DNA from 2 places in the Streptomyces sp. NPDC005485 genome. Region 2 is predicted to be linked to the other one. Evidence: riboswitches for the same ligand, from Rfam matches in the RefSeq annotation. Region 2 holds a riboswitch; the other holds the start of a gene.

The links. Region 2 has a riboswitch for cyclic di-AMP ahead of ABZS97_RS32705 (transglycosylase family protein). Riboswitches for the same ligand answer to the same signal wherever they lie in the genome.
Positions count from the first base shown of each region.
Region 1: another riboswitch for cyclic di-AMP. It lies ahead of ABZS97_RS10840 (M23 family metallopeptidase); the one in region 2 lies ahead of ABZS97_RS32705 (transglycosylase family protein).

Region 1 covers NZ_JBEXDZ010000023.1:16,408-23,436, reverse strand. Annotated here, with positions in the region: gene ABZS97_RS10850 (pitrilysin family protein) at 73-1,419, shown strand; gene ABZS97_RS10845 (pitrilysin family protein) at 1,416-2,804, shown strand; cyclic di-AMP (ydaO/yuaA leader) riboswitch at 3,051-3,211, shown strand; gene ABZS97_RS10840 (M23 family metallopeptidase) at 3,224-3,988, shown strand; gene ABZS97_RS10835 (GntR family transcriptional regulator) at 4,196-4,891, shown strand; gene ABZS97_RS10830 (HPr family phosphocarrier protein) at 5,116-5,397, opposite strand; gene ABZS97_RS10825 (GNAT family N-acetyltransferase) at 5,572-7,029, shown strand, end outside.
Region 2 covers NZ_JBEXDZ010000129.1:7,251-14,279, reverse strand. Annotated here, with positions in the region: gene ABZS97_RS32725 (nucleoside triphosphate pyrophosphohydrolase) at 1-1,024, shown strand, start outside; gene ABZS97_RS32720 (globin domain-containing protein) at 1,136-2,347, opposite strand; gene ABZS97_RS32715 (cytochrome P450) at 2,561-3,880, shown strand; gene ABZS97_RS32710 (transglycosylase family protein) at 4,066-5,127, shown strand; cyclic di-AMP (ydaO/yuaA leader) riboswitch at 5,357-5,522, shown strand; gene ABZS97_RS32705 (transglycosylase family protein) at 5,526-6,230, shown strand; gene eno (phosphopyruvate hydratase) at 6,540-7,029, shown strand, end outside.

The DNA.
Region 1 (7,029 bases), on a different contig from region 2:
GCACGCTTGCATACAGTGGCAGGACCGGCAGGGATTCTGCAGTTTTCCGCGATCGAAGGGACGTACATGCCCATGGGTCACACGGCCACAGCTGAGGCAGGCTCCGGCGGCCTGACAGCGACCGAGCACCGTCTGGCCAATGGCCTGCGCGTGGTGCTCTCCGAGGACCACCTGACCCCGGTCGCTGCGGTGTGCCTCTGGTACGACGTCGGCTCCCGTCACGAGGTCAAGGGCCTGACCGGCCTGGCCCACCTCTTCGAGCACCTGATGTTCCAGGGCTCGAAGCAGGTGCACGGCAACGGTCACTTCGAACTCGTCCAGGGCGCGGGCGGTTCGCTGAACGGCACGACGAGCTTCGAGCGCACGAACTACTTCGAGACCATGCCCACCCACCAGCTGGAGCTCGCGCTCTGGCTGGAGTCCGACCGCATGGGTTCGCTGCTCGCCGCGCTCGACGACGAGTCCATGGAGAACCAGCGGGACGTCGTCAAGAACGAGCGCCGTCAGCGCTACGACAACGTCCCCTACGGGACGGCGTTCGAGAAGCTGACCGGGCTCGCCTACCCGGAGGGCCACCCCTACCACCACACCCCGATCGGGTCGATGGCGGACCTGGACGCGGCCACCCTGGAGGACGCCCGCGCCTTCTTCCGCACCTACTACGCGCCCAACAACGCCGTGCTGTCGGTCGTCGGCGACATCGACCCCGAGCAGACGCTCGCCTGGGTCGAGAGGTACTTCGGCTCGATCCCCGGGCACGACGGCAAGCCCGCCCCGCGCACCGGAGCCCTGCCGGACACCATCGGCGAGCAGCTGCGCGAGGTCGTCGTGGAAGAGGTCCCGGCGCGCGCCCTGATGGCCGCCTACCGGCTCCCGGAGGACGGCACGCGCGCGTGCGACGCGGCCGACCTGGCGCTGACCGTGCTCGGCGGCGGCGAGTCCTCCCGCCTGTACAACCGGCTCGTACGCCGTGACCGCACCGCCGTCGCCGCCGGTTTCGGGCTGCTGCGCCTGGCCGGAGCGCCCTCCCTGGGATGGCTCGACGTGAAGACGTCCGGCGACGTGGAGGTCCCGGTCATCGAGGCCGCCGTCGACGAGGAGCTCGCCCGGTTCGCCGAGGAGGGCCCCACGGCCGAGGAAATGGAGCGGGCTCAGGCCCAGTTGGAGCGCGAGTGGCTGGACCGGCTCGGTACGGTCGCGGGCCGCGCCGACGAACTGTGCCGGTACGCCGTCCTGTTCGGCGACCCGCAGCTCGCCCTGACCGCCGTACAGCGCGTTCTCGACGTCACCGCCGAGGAGGTCCAGGAGGCCGCCAAGGCGCGCCTGCGCCCGGACAACCGCGCGGTGCTCGTCTACGAGCCGCTCGTCGCCGAGGACACCGACGCCGCTGAAGACACCGACGAGGAGGCGGCGAAGTGACCGAGCTCGCCACGATGGACTTCCACCCCCAGCCACAGGCCGGCGAGCCCAAGCCCTGGGCCTTCCCCGCCCCCGAGCGCGGCACGCTCGGCAACGGTCTGACCGTGCTGCGCTGCCACCGCCCCGGTCAGCAGGTCGTCGCCGTCGAGGTGATCCTCGACGCGCCGCTGGACGCCGAACCCGAAGGCCTCGACGGCGTCGCCACGATCATGGCGCGCGCCTTCTCCGAGGGCACCGACAAATACTCCGCCGAGGAGTTCGCCGCCGAGCTGGAGCGCTGCGGCGCCACGCTCGACGCGCACGCGGACCACCCCGGCGTACGTCTGTCGCTCGAAGTCCCCGTCTCGCGCCTCCCGAAGGCCCTCGGGCTGGTCGCCGACGCCCTCAGGGCACCGGCGTTCGCCGACAGCGAGATCGAGCGGCTGGTGCGCAACCGGCTCGACGAGATCCCGCACGAGACCGCCAACCCGGCCCGCCGCGCCGCCAGGGAACTCTCCAAGGAGCTGTTCCCGGCGACCGCACGCATGTCGCGCCCGCGCCAGGGCACCGAGGAGACCGTCCAGAGCATCGACTCGGCGGCCGTACGCGCCTTCTACGAGAGGCACGTACGCCCCGCCACGGCCACCGCCGTGGTCGTCGGCGACCTCACGGGCACGGACCTCGACGCGCTGCTCGCGGAAACCCTCGGCTCCTGGACCGGCTCGTCCGCCGAGCCGCGTCCCGTACCGCCGGTGACCGCCGACGACACCGGCCGCGTGATCATCGTGGACCGCCCGGGTGCCGTCCAGACGCAGCTGCTGATCGGCCGCATCGGCGCCGACAGGCACGATCGCGTCTGGCCCGCCCAGGTGCTCGGCACGTACTGCCTCGGCGGCACCCTCACCTCCCGACTGGACCGCGTCCTGCGGGAGGAAAAGGGATACACCTACGGTGTACGGGCGTTCGGTCAGGTGCTGCGCTCCGCAGCCGACGGCACGGGCGCCGCGATGCTGGCCATCAGTGGCTCCGTCGACACGCCCAACACCGGTCCCGCGCTCGACGACCTCTGGAAGGTGCTGCGCACCCTCGCGGCCGAAGGCCTGACGGATGCCGAGCGGGACGTCGCCGTACAGAACCTGGTGGGCGTCGCGCCCCTCAAGTTCGAGACCGCGGCGGCGGTCGCGGGCACGCTCGCCGACCAGGTCGAGCAGTTCCTGCCGGACGACTTCCAGGCCACGCTGTACCAGCAGCTCGCCGCGACGGGCACCGTGGAGGCCACCGCGGCCGCCGTGAACGCCTTCCCGGTGGACCGCCTGGTGACCGTCCTGGTCGGCGACGCCGCGCAGATCAAGGAGCCCGTCAAGGCCCTCGGCATCGGCGAAGTGAGCGTCGTACCCGCGGAGTAGAGGCCGCATCCCGCAGTGTCGGAAGCGGGAGGGAACCGGGCATAACGGCGTGACCCTTTGGGGGCTCGGGCGGCGAAAGCGTCGCCTGAGCCCCCATTGTCCGTATTGATGGGGAGTTGATGGGGAGGTTGCCTGTCTGCCCTGTGGCATGCGCTACAAAAGGCGTGATCCGTTTGTCGATTGAAAGACGCCCCCTTTAGCGTCGGTCCGGCTGTTCGTCAGGCAGTGCGCCGCGTCCGCGGCACCGGACAGTCATCGCCGAGTCCCCGTACGGCGCGAGCCAGGGGAGCCGGGGACCCATACGTAGTCCCTGGGGTGAATCGGACGCCCTTCCCGAAGGGGGTCCGTAGGAGACCTTCCTGCTCCGAACCCGTCAGCTAACCCGGTAGGCGAGAAGGAAGGAAAGGACCAGCCACTTCATGGCGTTCACCCGCGCCACCGGGAAGCACCGTCGCCCGAGCCGTGTGAAGCGCACGACCACGCATGCCGTGGGCGTCGCCGCACTCACCACCACCGGTGTCATCGGCACCCTGGCCGCCCCTGCCTTCGCCGCGGAGACCTCCGTCGAGGACACCGGACTGACAAAGGCCATCACCATCGGCGACTCGCTCGCCGACCAGATCGACGCACAGGCCGCGGCCCAGCAGCACGCCGCCGACGAGGCGGCCGCGCTGAAGAAGGCCCAGGAGGCCGCGAAGAAGCGTGCCGCCGAGAAGGCCGAGGAGGAGCGCGTGGCCAAGGCCCGCGCCGCCCGGGCCGCCGAGCGCAAGCGCCTGAACACCTTCGTCCTGCCGATCGGCGGCTCGTACATCTCGACCGGCTACAAGACCGGCGGCAGCCTGTGGTCCTCCGGCAGCCACACGGGCGTCGACTTCCACGCCGCGTCCGGCACGTCCGTCCACGCCGTCGGCTCCGGCACCGTCGTCGAGGCCGGCTGGGGCGGCGCCTACGGCAACAACGTGGTCATCAAGATGAACGACGGCACGTACACCCAGTACGGCCACCTGTCGTCCATCGGCGTCTCCGTGGGCCAGACGGTCACCCCGGGTGCGCAGATAGGCCTCTCGGGTGCCACCGGCAACACCACCGGACCGCACCTCCACTTCGAGGCCCGCACGACCCCGGAGTACGGCTCGGACATCGACCCCGTCGCCTACCTCCGCTCGCACGGAGTGAACGTCTGACGACCCGCTTCACCGCTTCTCCGCACTTCGCACCGCTTCCGAAGCCCCGGCTCACCGAGCCGGGGCTTCGTCGCTTCGAACGGCCGTCTGTCCAAAAAATATCCATGGATTCCGGGCTCCCGTCGGAAATTCCCGCCGTCTGCAATAGAGTCACTGAACAAGCGTCAATCGATGGCGTTTCGCGGGGATTAAAGCGGAGGTCCGGTCATGCGTATTCCGGCGCACTCGGTATGCACGGCGATCCGTGACGACATCGTCGCGGGTGTCTACGAGCGAGGCGGCCGGCTCACCGAGGAACTCCTCGCGCGTCGCTACGGAGTCTCGCGCGTTCCCGTCCGCGAGGCCCTGCGCACCCTGGAGGCCGAGGGGTTCGTCGTCACCCGCCGACACGCGGGCGCGTGCGTCGCGGAGCCCACCGAGCAGGAGGCCTCCGACCTGCTGGAGATGCGCATGCTCCTTGAGCCGCTCGGTGCCGCCCGGGCCGCGCAGCGGCGCACCGAGGCCCACCTCAAGGTGCTGCGAGGCCTGGTCAGGCTGGGCCAGGAGCGGGCAAGGAGGGGGCACAGCGAGGATCTGCGCTCCCTGGGCGGCTGGTTCCACGAGACGCTCGCGCAGGCCTCCGGAAGCCCCGCGCTGACCTCCACGCTGGCCCAGCTGCGGCACAAGATCGCCTGGATGTACGCGGTCGAGGCGCAGGCCTCCCCCGCGGACTCCTGGGCCGAGCACGGCGCCATCGTGGACGCCGTGGCGCGCGGTGACAGCGAGCGCGCCCGGACGATCACGGCGCTGCACACGGAACGCGCCACGGCCGTGCACCGGCTCCGCTTTCCCGGTGCGGGAGATCGCCCGGACCGTGTGAGGACTTCGCAACCTCCCGTAAACATGACGGGTCTGCGTCATTAACAGGAGCGCCGTATACAAAGAGGGATATTCGGCGGTGCACTATTTCCGCTGCCCTTATTCCAGTGCGCCCGGAATTCCGTGCGCGCTATTTCCGTGCTGCGGTATGTGCGCGCGGGATGGTGCCGGATATTCCGTCGTGCGTGCGTATCACCGTGCCTGAAAAACGACGAAGCCGCGCCACCCGGAAGGGGTGACGCGGCCGCGTCGTACGGTGTCCGATTCGCTCAGACGGTCTCGGGAAGCTCCTCGAGCCCCTCGGCGACCAGCTTCGCCAGACGGTCGAGGGCGGCGTCCGCGCCCTCGGCGTCCGACGCGAGGACGATCTCCTCGCCGCCCTGGGCGCCCAGGCCGAGGACCGCGAGCATGGAGGCCGCGTTGACGGGGTTGCCGTCGGCCTTGGCGATCGTCACGGGGACCCCGGAAGCGGTGGTCGCCCGGACGAAGATGGAGGCGGGGCGGGCATGGAGGCCCTCGGCCCAGCCGACGTTGACGCGGCGCTCAGCCATGTGATGCTGCCCTTCAGGTGTCTCAGGGTTGTCTAGACCATTGTCCCATACGGTGAAGCGTGCCCGGAGCGGCCCCTGGATTCCGACGCCGACCGGCTTGCGTCCTTCGGCCGCTCATGCTGCCCCATAGCCTGCCCCGCGCTGTTGTCGGACGCGAGCCGTACTCTGGGGCCCATGCAGACCTCGTCGGACCGGCACGAGTATCCCGCCCACTGGGAGGCCGACGTGGTGCTGCGCGACGGCGGCACCGCACGCATCAGGCCCATCACCGTCGACGACGCCGAGCGCCTGGTCAGCTTCTACGAGCAGGTGTCCGACGAGTCGAAGTACTACCGCTTCTTCGCGCCGTACCCACGACTGTCCGCCAAGGACGTCCACCGCTTCACACACCACGACTTTGTGGACCGGGTGGGTCTCGCGGCCACGGTGGGCGGCGAGTTCATCGCCACCGTACGCTACGACCGTATTGACGCCGATGGCATGCCCGCCTCCTCGCCCGCCGACGAGGCCGAGGTCGCCTTCCTCGTGCAGGACGCGCACCAGGGCCGCGGTGTCGCCTCGGCTCTGCTCGAACACGTGGCGGCCGTCGCGCGCGAACGCGGGATCCGGCGCTTCGCCGCCGAGGTGCTGCCCGCCAACAACAAGATGATCAAGGTGTTCACGGACGCCGGGTACACGCAGAAGCGCAGCTTCGAGGACGGCGTCGTCCGCCTGGAGTTCGACCTGGAGCCCACCGACCGGTCGCTCGCCGTGCAGCGCGCGCGGGAGCAGCGTGCCGAGGCGCGGTCCGTGCAGCGGCTGCTCGCGCCCGGCTCGGTCGCCGTCATCGGTGCGGGCCGTACGCCCGGTGGGGTGGGGCGCAGCGTCCTCGGCAACCTCAAGGACGCCGGCTTCACCGGCCGCCTGTACGCCGTGAACAAGGCCCTGCAGGACAAGGAACTCGACGGCGTCCCCGCGTACCGCACCGTCAGGGACATCCCCGAGCCCGTCGACCTCGCCGTCGTCGCCGTTCCCGCCCCGTTCGTGCCGGAGATCGTCGCGGAGTGCGGTGAGCACGGCGTCCAGGGGCTCGTGGTCGTCTCCGCCGGATACGCCGAGAGCGGCCCCGCCGGGCTCGCACGCCAGCGCGAACTCGTGCGCCAGGCCCGTACGTACGGCATGCGCATCATCGGCCCCAACGCCTTCGGCGTCATCAACACCTCCCCCGATGTGCGGCTCAACGCCTCCCTCGCGCCCGAGATGCCGCGCCCCGGACGGATCGGCCTCTTCGCACAGTCCGGCGCGATCGGCATCGCACTGCTCTCCCGGCTGCACCGGCGCGGCGGCGGCGTCACCGGGGTGACCGGTGTGTCGACGTTCGTCTCCTCGGGGAACCGGGCGGACGTGTCGGGCAACGACGTCGTCCAGTACTGGTACGACGACCCGAACACCGACGTCGCACTGATGTACCTCGAATCCATCGGCAACCCGCGCAAGTTCACCCGCCTCGCCCGGCGGACGGCGGCGGCGAAACCGCTGGTCGTGGTCCAGGGGGCACGGCACGGGGGAGCGGCCCCTCAGGGACATGCCGTACGGGCCACGCGCCTGCCGCACGCGACGGTCTCGGCACTGCTGCGGCAGGCCGGGGTCATC
Region 2 (7,029 bases):
AGGCGCAGCCGACGGCGGAGACGACGTCGACGGCGCGGGAGCGCACGGGACCGCACCCGACGCCACCGCTCCCGGCCGCATCGTCCTGCTCACCACCAGCCACCGTGTCGCGCCCGGACTGCTCTCCTGGGCCGCCTGGCAGGCCCTGCACAGCGCCGACCGCGTCCTGTGCGCGGACGGCGCCCATCCGCAGCTGCCGTATCTGCGCGAGGCGGGCATCACCGTCGACGAGACGTCCCCCGCCGCCGAGGAGCTGCTCGGGGCCTGCGCCGGCGGCCGCACCGTGGTCGTCGTCGCCACCGGCGAGGGCGAGCCGCGCCTGACCGACGGCCTCGCCCGCCTCGCCGGCTCCGGCCGCATACAGATGCCGGACCTGGAGCTGCTCCCCGCCTCCTACGACCTTCCGGGCGCCCGCCTCCTCGACCTCGTCCAGGTCATGGACCGCATCCGCGTCGAGTGCCCCTGGTCGTCCCAGCAGACCCACAAGGGCCTGGCCAAGTACGGCATCGAGGAGGCGTACGAACTCGTCGAGGCGATCGAGGAGGGCGACCGCGACGAACTGCGCGAGGAGCTCGGCGACGTACTGCTCCAGGTGATCTTCCACGCGCGCATAGCGGAGGAGGGCCGCCCGGAGGACGGTGCCGAACCCTTCTCCATCGACGACGTGGCGGGCGGCATCGTCACCAAGCTCATCCACCGCCACCCGCATGTCTTCGGCGACGAGACGGCCACGACCCCCGAGGAGGTCAAGGAGCACTGGCTGCGCACGAAGGCCGTCGAGAAGCAGCGGACGTCCGTCACGGAAGGGGTCCCGCTCGGTCAGCCGGGCCTCGCCCTGGCGGCGAAGCTGTCGTCCCGCGCCCGCACGGCGGGACTCGACGTGCCGCTGCCGCAGGGCGAGGGCGTCGGCTACGAACTGCTCGCCCTGGCCGCGCGCGCCGAGGCGGAGGGCGTGGACCCGGAGGCGGCGCTGCGGGCGGCTGCGCGGGTGTACCGGGACGCGATCCGCGCGACGGAGGGCTGACCTGGGGTCGGGTGCCTGGGGTTCTGCGCCTGGGGTCGGCGCCGGGGTTCCTCGGGGGCGACGGCTGGGGCGCGACCACTCCGATCGGGGGCCCGGGATTCGGGGGAGAAGCTACGCCTTCGGGGCGCGACCCGACGGGTTGTGCCAGGTCGGCTGCGGCCGGTTGAGCAGCCACTCGGCCGAGCCCAGCGGTCGCGTGCCGCCTTGTCCGGTGGGCGGCAGGACGTCATGGAAGATCCGCTCGGCCGGTGTGCCCAGCACGGGCAGCGCCTCGCCGATCTCCTCCACGAGGTCGGGCGGACCCGCCAGATAGACGTCGTGTCGTGCCCAGCCGGCCCGGTTGCCCAGCGCGGTCAACAGCCGTTCCGTCGCCTGGGCCTTGGGGCGGCCGGGCGCGGGGGTGATGAAGGTGACGGCCAGCCGGGGGAGCCGGGCCTGTAAGCGTTCGACGGCGGAGCGGTCGTAGAGGTACGAGGTGTCGCGGGCGACGAGGAAGAGCCGGGCCTCGTGCGTGGCGTCGAGCTGCTCCAGGAGCGCCTTGACGGGTGCCCAGCCCGTGCCCGCGGCGATGAGCGTGAGGGGCCGGTCCACGGGCGTGCGCAGGGTCAGCGCTCCGCCGGGCGCGCCGAGCCGCAGGACGTCGCCCTCCCGGGTGCGCCGGACCAGGGCGGTGGAGAGAACACCGTTCTCGACGCGGCTGATGTGCAGGTCGACGGTGTGGTCGGGGCGGGGCGCGTTGGCCAGGGAGTAGGGGCGCCAGATGCCCGGCAGATGGGGGGTGTTGACGCTGACGTACTGGCCGGGGGAGTAGGTGAGCCGCCTTTGGGGCCGCAGGGTCAGTACGACGAGGTCGTCGCCGTGCCGGACGTGTGACACGACCTCGGCGTCCCACCAGGGTGGTTCGCCGTCGTGCTCCGCCTCCCATGCTCCCTGAAGCATGATGTTCGTGATCGCCCCGTACGCCTCGCCCCAGCTCTTCTCCGCCTCCGCGTTCCACGCCGACCCCGAGACGGTGGCGAACGCGGCGATGAGACTGGCCCCCACGGCCGCGTAGTGGTCGGGTTCCACGAGGTACTTGCGGTGGTCGCGCCCCAAGTCCCTTAAGTAGCCCGGAAGTTCCGGATCCTCCAGCCGCTCCACCACATGCGTGAGAGCCGCGAACAAGCGGTCCCGCTGCCGCTCCATGTCCTCGGGGAAGTCCAGTGGGAACAGCCCGCGCACGTCCGGGTTGTGCCGGAACAGGTGCGAGTAGAAGTACTTGACCGCGAACTCGGCCCGTCTCTCGACGACCGCGAAGCTGGATCTGAGTATCTCGGGGTCCACGGCGCGACAGTAGGGATCCTTCGCGCCACGGAGTCAACGAATAGGCGATTTGCGGACAGCCTGGGGTGAAGTGTGCGGGGAGCGGGGCCAGGCGGGACCGAGAGGAGCAGGGCGGAGACACTCCAGGGGCGGGGCAGGGTTCCGCGCGATGGCGGATACCGTCGGGGAGTGACCGACCAGCCCGCCCCCGCGAACACCCCTGCGAACACCCCCGTGAACGCCTCCGCGAACACCCCCGACGCTCCCGCGGACGCCTCCCCGAGCGACTCGAACAGCGCCTCCACGAGCCCCGCCCCGGAGCTCTTCACCTGGGAGTTCGCCACCGACCCCTACCCGGCGTACGCATGGCTGCGCGAGCACGCGCCCGTGCATCGGACCCGGCTGCCCAGCGGGGTCGAGGCCTGGCTGGTCACCCGGTACGCCGATGCCAGGCAGGCCCTCGCCGACGCTCGGCTCAGCAAGAACCCCGCACACCACGACGAGCCCGCGCACGCCAAGGGGAAGACCGGTATCCCCGGGGAGCGCAAGGCCGAGCTGATGACGCATCTGCTGAACATCGATCCGCCGGACCACACACGGCTGAGGCGGTTGGTCAGCAAGGCGTTCACGCCCCGCCGCGTCGCCGAGTTCGCGCCGCGCGTGCAGGAGCTGACCGACCATCTCATCGACCGGTTCGCGGAGAAGGGGTCCGCCGACCTCATCCACGACTTCGCGTTCCCGCTCCCGATCTACGCCATCTGCGACCTGCTCGGCGTTCCCCGCGAGGACCAGGACGACTTCCGGGACTGGGCGGGCATGATGATCCGGCACGGCGGCGGACCGCGGGGCGGGGTCGCCCGGTCCGTGAAGAAGATGCGCGGCTATCTCGCCGAGCTCATCCACCGAAAGCGCCAGGCCCTTCCCGAGCATCCCACCCCCGGCGAGGACCTGATCTCCGGCCTCATCCGCGCCTCCGACCACGGTGAGCACCTCACCGAGAACGAGGCGGCCGCGATGGCCTTCATCCTTCTGTTCGCCGGGTTCGAGACCACCGTCAACCTCATCGGCAACGGCATGTACGCCCTGCTCACCCACCCCGAGCAGCGGGCCGCCCTGCAGCAGTCCGTCGCCGCCGGTGAGACCGGGCTGCTGGAGACCGGGGTCGAGGAACTCCTCCGCTACGACGGCCCTGTCGAACTCGCGACCTGGCGGTTCGCCACGGAGCCCGTCGTCCTCGGCGGGCAGCACATCGCGCCGGGCGACCCCGTCCTCGTCGTCCTCGCGGCTGCCGACCGCGATCCCGAGCGGTTCGACCGGCCGGACACCCTCGACCTCACCCGCCGCGACAACCAGCACCTCGGATACGGGCACGGCATCCACTACTGCCTCGGCGCTCCGCTCGCCCGCCTGGAAGGCCAGACCGCTCTCGCGACGCTTCTCACCCGCCTTCCCGACCTGCAACTCGCGGGGGATTCGGCCGATTTGCGCTGGCGCGGCGGACTCATCATGCGTGGACTGCGCACGCTCCCCGTGGAGTTCACCCCGGGCCGGTAGTGCCCCCTGGCGCGCGCATATGTGCACTCCAGGGGCAGGTAAACCTGACACTCCCTCAACTCTGTGATCTTCACGTGATCTACGCTGCATCGACTTGTGACAAGCGTTCGAGTGCGGATACGTTCACTCGTCAACGCGGCCCACCAGCCGCGGTAGTTATCTGCTGTCACGCGAAAGGCTTCCGCATGCTCTCCGGGAACGGCCGTCACCGTCGACCCCGTCAGGCTCCGGCTCTCATCGTCGCGGCAGGAGTGACCGGATCGGCGATCGCCATCCCGTTGCTCGGTGCCACCGGTGCGCACGCGGCCGACGGGACCACATGGGATCGGGTCGCAGAATGCGAGAGCGGCGGGTCCTGGAGCGCCAACGACGGCAACGGGTACTACGGCGGACTACAGCTGACCCAGGAGAACTGGCAGAAGTACGGCGGCCTCACCTACGCGCCGACCGCCGACCAGGCCAGCCGTTCGCAGCAGATAGCCGTGGCCGAGAAGGTCCTCGACGACCAGGGGCTCGTCGCCTGGCCCACCTGTGGCCCGCTCTCCGGGCTCAGCAAGAACTCGGGCTCGATCGACGTCGACACGGGCGTGGCCGGGGACTCGTCCGACTCCTCCGGTTCGTCCAGCTCGTCGAGTTCCTCAGGTTCGTCTGATTCCTCGGATACTTCGGATTCGTCTGGTTCATCCGATTCCGGCACCGACTCCTCGGGCCTCTCCGACTCCTCGTCCGACACGTCGTCCGACGCCTCCTCGGGCGAGACCCGGAACTCGACCAAGGCCGACACGTCCGACGGCGACTCCGGCGACTCACAGGATTCCGACAGTGCGACCACAGGGTCGACAAAGAGCGACGAGTCGGACAAGTCCGGCCAGAACGGCGACTCTTCGGACGGCTCCTCCGGGACCGCGACCTCCGAATCCGGCTCCGGGCGCCACCGCGGCGACAGCGCCGGCGAAGAGGCCGAGGGGAGCACCGGCGAGGGTGCGGCCGACGGCGCCTCCGACAGCCGCGGTGACGACACCTCCGGCCGTCACGCCTCACGCGGCTCCGGCGCCGCACGCGGCGCGACGGACGGCTCGTACGTCGTCCGCAGCGGGGACAGTCTCTGGTCCATCGCCGACTCCCTTGACCTGAAGGGCGGATGGTCCGGTTTGTACTCCGCGAACGAGCAGGCGCTCGGCGCCGACCCGGACCTCATCCTCCCCGGTCAGAAGCTTGAGCTGGACAGTGTCGAAGCCGCCCGGTAGGTAGCCGACCAACTGGCCGTCATCTGGCGAATCGGGCTAAATCCAGCGGTAGTTCAGGTCATGGTTCGAGATGGAATGTCCGGTTTGGTGAGAGTGAGACATGAGTCTCAGTAGCCCTGATCGTCTTTGAAATTCCGGCGATCGCATGTCTACGGTCGTGACCGCTCGCCACAGCGGGCACCGACGGTCGCAACGCCGAATCCTGCCAACGGCCGTACGGGAACAGTCGTCGCGTCAAGCGCCGTAGGCAGGAGCGGGGGACCCAGGTAAGTGCCGGACCCGGTGATCGTTGCCGGACCGGCTTGGGGTGAAGCCGCGCACCAGTGGTGCGCGGCCGGGCAACTCAACCGGCCCGAACCCGACAGCTCACCTCGCAGGCGTCGGTGAGGGGATCTCTCATGCTGTTTTCCAGCAAGGGCAAGCACCGCCGCCCGTCCAAGGCCACCCGTGTCGCCACGCTCGCCGGTGTCACCGGCGTCGCCATCGCCGCTCCGCTGATGGCCTCCGGCACCGCCTCCGCCGCCACCGCCTCCGAGTGGGACGCCGTCGCCTCGTGCGAGTCCGGCGGCAACTGGTCGATCAACACCGGCAACGGTTACTACGGCGGCCTCCAGTTCTCCTCGTCCACGTGGGCCGCGTACGGCGGCACCGCGTACGCCTCCTCCGCCGACCAGGCCTCCAAGTCCGAGCAGATAGCGGTCGCCGAGAAGGTTCTCGCCTCGCAGGGCAAGGGCGCCTGGCCGAGCTGTGGCGTGGGCCTGTCGGGTGCGTCGACCGGCGGCGGTTCCACCTCGTCGGACACGGGCTCCGGCTCCAGCTCGCAGAGCACCACCCAGCCGCAGCAGCAGAGCACCACGACGAGCGAGCAGCACGCCTCCCGCTCGCAGGAGCGCCCCGCCGCCAAGAAGACCGTCCAGACCCCGACCGGCAAGAAGGTCAAGAAGGGTGACGGCGAGTACAAGGTGAAGAAGGGCGACAGCCTCAGCTCGATCGCCGAGAAGAAGCACGTCAAGGGTGGCTGGCAGAAGCTGTTCAAGCTGAACCAGGACATCATCGACGACGCCGACTTCATCTACCCCGGTCAGCAGCTTCACCTCAGCTGAACCACAGCCTCCTCCCATGCGTGGCCTTCATAGTGGAGGCCACGTGAGGGGCACCCCCCGTCCCCACGGGCTCCCCGCTCCGGTGCGTGTTCCCCCGTACGCACTGGAGCGGGGTTTTTTTCTTGGCCCGCTTCGCGGCTCTCCTCGCCCTCTTCATTCCTTTTTTGTTCCGTTCTGGAACAATGTTTACCCTGAGTTCTGCTCAAGGAGTGGTCGACCGGCTGGCCGATCGCCCTGGGCCGGTTAGGCTCATCTCGCGGGACTGCCGAAGTCCTGTGTACCCGCGTCACATCCCAGAAGGAGATGCTCGTGCCGTCCATCGACGTCGTCGTAGCCCGGGAAATCCTCGACTCGCGAGGCAACCCCACCGTCGAGGTCGAGGTCGGCCTCGACGACGGCAGCACCGGCCGTGCGGCCGTCCCGTCCGGCGCCTCCACGGGTGCCTTCGAGGCCATCGAGCTCCGCGACGGTGACCCGAACCGCTACCAGGGCAAGGGTGTCGAGAAGGCCGTCCTCGCGGTCATCGAGCAGATCGGCCCGGAGCTCGTCGGCTACGACGCCACCGAGCAGCGCCTGATCGACCAGGCGATGTTCGACCTGGACGCCACCGACAACAAGGGCTCGCTCGGCGCCAACGCCATCCTCGGCGTCTCCCTCGCCGTCGCCCACGCCGCCTCCGAGGCCAGCGACCTCCCCCTCTTCCGCTACCTGGGCGGCCCGAACGCGCACCTGCTGCCCGTTCCGATGATGAACATCCTGAACGGCGGCTCGCACGCCGACTCGAACGTGGACATCCAGG